One region of the Pantoea phyllosphaerae genome, then DNA from elsewhere that is predicted to be linked to it. Evidence: predicted binding sites of a transcription regulator. Region 1 holds the regulator's gene; the other holds the start of a gene.
What was found. Region 1 encodes CRP, which controls carbon source genes, mostly activating them, when cyclic AMP is high. Its sites were predicted from a motif close to ATGTGANNNNNNTCACAT; they were not measured.
Positions count from the first base shown of each region.

Region 1 (2,403 bases):
AGAAGCTGGTGCGCGACACCAGCGAGCGCGGCCACTCGCGCGAGGCGGTGATGGACTCGGTGGTGCGCTCAATGGAGGATTACATTAACTTCATTACGCCGCAGTTTTCGCGCACCCATCTTAACTTCCAGCGCGTCCCGACCGTGGATACCTCCAATCCGTTCGCCGCGCGCGAAATCCCGTCGCTGGACGAGAGCTTCGTGGTCATTCACTTTCGCGGGCTGGAGAATATCGACTTCCCTTACCTGCTGGCGATGCTGCAGGGCTCCTTTATTTCGCATATCAATACGCTGGTGGTGCCGGGCGGCAAGATGGGGCTGGCGATGGAGCTGATTATGGCGCCGCTGGTGCAGCGGCTGATGGAAGGCAAACAGATCGCCTGACCAAACAATGAGTAGACGGCTCATAAGCGTAAAACGCGGGCGAGATGGGCAGAAGAGCAAAGCGTCCCGCGACAGGGATGTCGCGGGCCGAGCGAGCATGGATGCCTTGAGCGACGTTGCGATCGGCCCCTCTCACCCGCGTGAGCACCTTGCCAAAAAGTTTACGTTTTACAGCGCGACCACTTCGTAGCTGTGGGTCATCTCTACGCCCTTGCCCAGCATTAACGCCACCGAACAGTACTTCTCCGCCGAGAGATCCACCGCGCGCGCCACCGCTTTATCGCTCAGCGCCTTGCCGGTCACCACGAAATGCAGATTGATATGGGTAAACAGGCGCGGCGCCTCTTCACGACGCTCCGAGGTGAGTTTCACCTCGCAGTCCACCACATCGTTACGGCCTTTTTGCAAAATAGAGACCACGTCGATGGCGCTGCAGCCGCCCGCGGCCATCAGCACCATCTCCATCGGACTGGGCGCTTTATCGCCCGAGTTGCCGTCCATCAGGATCTGATGCCCTGACGACGACTCACCGAGAAAGGTTAATCCTTCGACCCACTTCACTCTTGCCTGCATGTTTCCACCTCAAGAATAGCCCGTTTGCCGCCAGAGTACGCGTTCGCCTGACAAACAGCAATCCAGAGTAATCCCCCCTCTGCTGAAGCGAGACAACAGAAGACAGTCGGCAAAAGCTGTGCTACAAACAGTGCTGAAAATAGTTCGTTCTGTTAAGGACGAAGACGGGACACATCAAGCGCCTGGCGCAAAATAAGGCCCGAATAATCTCCTTCAGGAGAAACGCTTGAAGCTTTCATCGCCTGGCAGGGATTAATCCCCCCGCGTTTTGGGCACGATTACAATAGAGGATAATAGCGAATGGTTCTCGGCAAACCGCAAACAGACCCTACACTCGAATGGTTCCTGTCCCATTGCCATATTCACAAATATCCATCCAAAAGTACGCTGATTCATCAGGGTGAGAAGGCTGAAACCCTCTACTACATCGTGAAAGGTTCCGTTGCGGTGCTGATCAAAGATGAAGAGGGCAAAGAGATGATCCTCTCTTACCTGAATCAGGGTGATTTTATCGGTGAGCTTGGCCTGTTTGAAGAAGGTCAGGAGCGCAGCGCCTGGGTACGTGCGAAAACCGCGTGCGAAGTAGCGGAAATTTCCTACAAGAAATTCCGCCAGCTTATCCAGGTGAATCCGGATATTTTAATGCGTCTCTCTTCGCAGATGGCGCGCCGTCTGCAGGTTACATCGGAAAAAGTGGGCAATTTAGCTTTCCTCGACGTGACCGGACGTATTGCACAAACCCTGCTTAACCTGGCGAAGCAGCCAGACGCCATGACGCATCCCGACGGCATGCAAATCAAAATTACTCGTCAGGAAATTGGCCAAATCGTTGGTTGCTCGCGCGAAACCGTGGGCCGCATTTTGAAAATGTTGGAAGACCAGAATCTGATTTCCGCACACGGCAAAACCATTGTCGTTTACGGCACCCGCTGATTTCCTCTCATACACGGCGTGATGTCACCGTTACGCCGCTACTGCTTTTAGTGAAGTGATGTGGCGCCGAATCATCTATCACCCCGAAGTTAACTATGCCCTGCGGCAGACGCTGGTGCTCTGCATTCCGGTGGCGCTCGGCTGGTTATTCGGCGATCTGCAAAAAGGGCTGCTCTTCTCTCTGGTTCCCGCCTGCTGCAACGTGGCGGGCCTGGATACGCCCCATAAACGCTTCTTCAAACGTCTGATCGTCGGCGGCTCGCTGTTCGCGCTCGGCAGCTTTCTCATCCAGCTATTAACCCTGAAAGGGGTACCGCTGCCTGCGGTGCTCTTTGCCCTGCCGCTGCTGCTGGGCGTCACCGGCGAAATCAGCCCGCTGCACGGCCGTCTGCTCTCCGGCACGCTGGTGGCGGCCATCTTTACCCTGAGCCTGATCGGCCGCATGCCAATCTATGTGCCACCGCTGCTCTATATCGGCGGCACGCTCTGGTACGGACTCTTTAACTGGTTCTGG
Region 1 covers NZ_JBPFDE010000006.1:222,166-224,568, reverse strand. The annotation lists gene ACR6A7_RS10805 (phosphoribulokinase) at 1-383, shown strand, start outside; gene ACR6A7_RS10800 (OsmC family protein) at 552-956, opposite strand; gene crp (cAMP-activated global transcriptional regulator CRP) at 1,257-1,889, shown strand; gene ACR6A7_RS10790 (YccS/YhfK family putative transporter) at 1,948-2,403, shown strand, end outside.

Region 2 (2,403 bases), on a different contig from region 1:
CCGCAATACCCGCGCGGATGGTGCCCGCCATCAGGCTTTCCGCCACGTTGGCGACCGCCTGAAAGCTGGTGGCGCAGGCGCGGCTGACGCTGTAGGCGTCGGTATGCACGCTCAGCCCGCTGCTGAGCACGATTTCCCGCGCGATATTGGGCGCTTCCGGCATCTGGATCACCTGGCCGAACACCAGCTGCTCTACCGTCTCGACCGGGAGTTCGCTGCGCGCCATCAGTTCGCTTATCACCATCCGGCCCAGTTCCACGGCAGGAATGCCATGAAAACCTGTCGCCTGACGCAGGAACGGCGTACGGAGTCCGTGAGTAATGGCGATGCGATCGCCCGCACGCGTCAGCAACGGCTGCGCTTTGCTCATCTGTTTCACCTGTGAATGTTGACCGGGCGCCATCGCCCTGAGAGGTCTGACCTGATCCACAGTGTTAACGACAAGCGGGCGCGCCGCCAATCAGGAAAGAAAAAAAGTGCGAGGGAAAACACGAAAATAGAAAACGCCGTTTAGCAACGGCGTTCAGAGGGTTAGCGCAGGCCCAGCTGAAAAATCAGGGTTTCGGCCTGGCAGGCGAAGGTGAAATCGATATCCAGCTGCACGCCGTTGTCGCGCTCGTCAAAGCGGGCGTCGATCTGACAAGGATCCGACTCAATCTGCCGCGCCTTTTCCGTCAGGCTCGCCAGTTTGGCCTCCGCCTCACTGCGCTGCGCAAACCATTCTGACCAGCTGGCGGTGCAGTCGCTGTTATCCATCACGGTGCCGACATCCACGCAGCAGCAGGCAGCGGTTTCATTGGCGCTGCATTTATTCATGGTATTGGTCATTGCGTTCTCCTGGACATAAATCTGTGGGCGAGCTGGATTGACGCCCGAAATTTTACGCCCCCGGTTTGAAATGCGCTATGTCAGAGGCGCTAAGTGACGAATATCACAATAAAATTTGATCCAAAACAAATTAGAGTCGGTATGCTACGCTCTGCCCCGCCGGTTTTGTTAAGCGGATCGAAATTTTGCGGATCAATTCAGAAATATTTTAAAAACAATATTGCAACATCTACACAGGTCAGACCTATACTTGCCGCACTGGTCTGATTTGTCAGCTTCTGGTCAGTCCCTACAATCCGCCGTCCCTTGTTACGCGATGTAACAATTACAGTTTAATAATAATTCAGATGAGGTTGTGGTCATGAGCCATAAAAACCTGTTTGCAAAGTCAGCCGTGGCGGCTGCAGTGGCGCTTGTTTCTTCACACGTATACGCAGCGGGATTTCAGCTTAACGAATTCTCCTCTGCCGGTCTGGGCCGCGCCTATTCCGGCGAGGGCGCGATGGGCGATACTGCTGCCTCCGCCAGCCGCAACCCGGCGACCATGGCGCTGATGGATCGTCCGATGTTTTCTGTCGGCGCGGTCTTTATCGATCCCGATGTCGATATTACCGGCAATAGCCCGACCGGCCGCAGCCTCGATGCCAGCAATATCGCGCCGACGCAGTGGGTGCCAAATATTCACTATGTGCAGCCGATTAACGATCAATGGTGGATTGGCGCATCCGCCACCTCAAACTACGGTCTGGCGACGGAATTCAACGACGGCTATACCGCTGGCGGCTACGGCGGCAAGACCGATCTGATGACCGCCAACCTCAACCTCAGCACCGCCTATCGTCTTAACGAGCACTTCAGCTTCGGCGTCGGCTTCGATGCGGTTTATGCGCGCGCCAAGATTGAGCGCTACGCGGGCGAGTCGGGGGCGGCGCTGCGTATCCCGGCGGATACCCAGGTGGCCCATCTGAAAGGCGACGAGTGGGGCTACGGCTGGAACGCGGGCATACTTTATGAGGTGGATAAAAATAACCGCTTTGGTCTGAGCTATCGCTCGGAAGTGAAAGTCGATTTCGACGGCGACTATAAGAGCAGCCTGCCGACAGCGATTAACCGCATCAACCAGGCGGCCAATTTAGGGCTTCCTTACGCCACCGGCGGCTCCACCATTCCGGGCGCGCTGACGCTAAACCTGCCGGAGATGTGGGAAGTCTCCGGCTGGCATAAAGTGGCGCCGCAGTGGGCGGTGCACTATAGCCTGGCCTACACCAGCTGGAGCCAGTTCCAGGAGCTTAAGGCGACCGGCTCGAGCGGCCAGACGCTGTTCTATAAAGATGAGAGCTTCAAGGATGCCTACCGTATCGCGCTGGGCACCACCTACTATTACGATCAGAACTGGACTTTCCGTACCGGCATCGCCTTTGATGACAGTCCGGTTCCGGCGGACAAGCGCTCTATCTCAATCCCCGATCAGGATCGTCTCTGGCTGAGCGCTGGCACCTCGTACGCCTTTAACGACGACGCCTCTGTCGATGTTGGCGTCTCTTATATGCACGGCCAGCACGTGACGGTAAAAGA
Region 2 covers NZ_JBPFDE010000001.1:29,804-32,206, reverse strand. The annotation lists gene fadI (acetyl-CoA C-acyltransferase FadI) at 1-370, opposite strand, end outside; gene ACR6A7_RS00180 (YfcZ/YiiS family protein) at 532-828, opposite strand; gene fadL (long-chain fatty acid transporter FadL) at 1,190-2,403, shown strand, end outside.
Region 2: the regulator CRP is predicted to act here: its motif matches at 920-937, upstream of ACR6A7_RS00180 (YfcZ/YiiS family protein).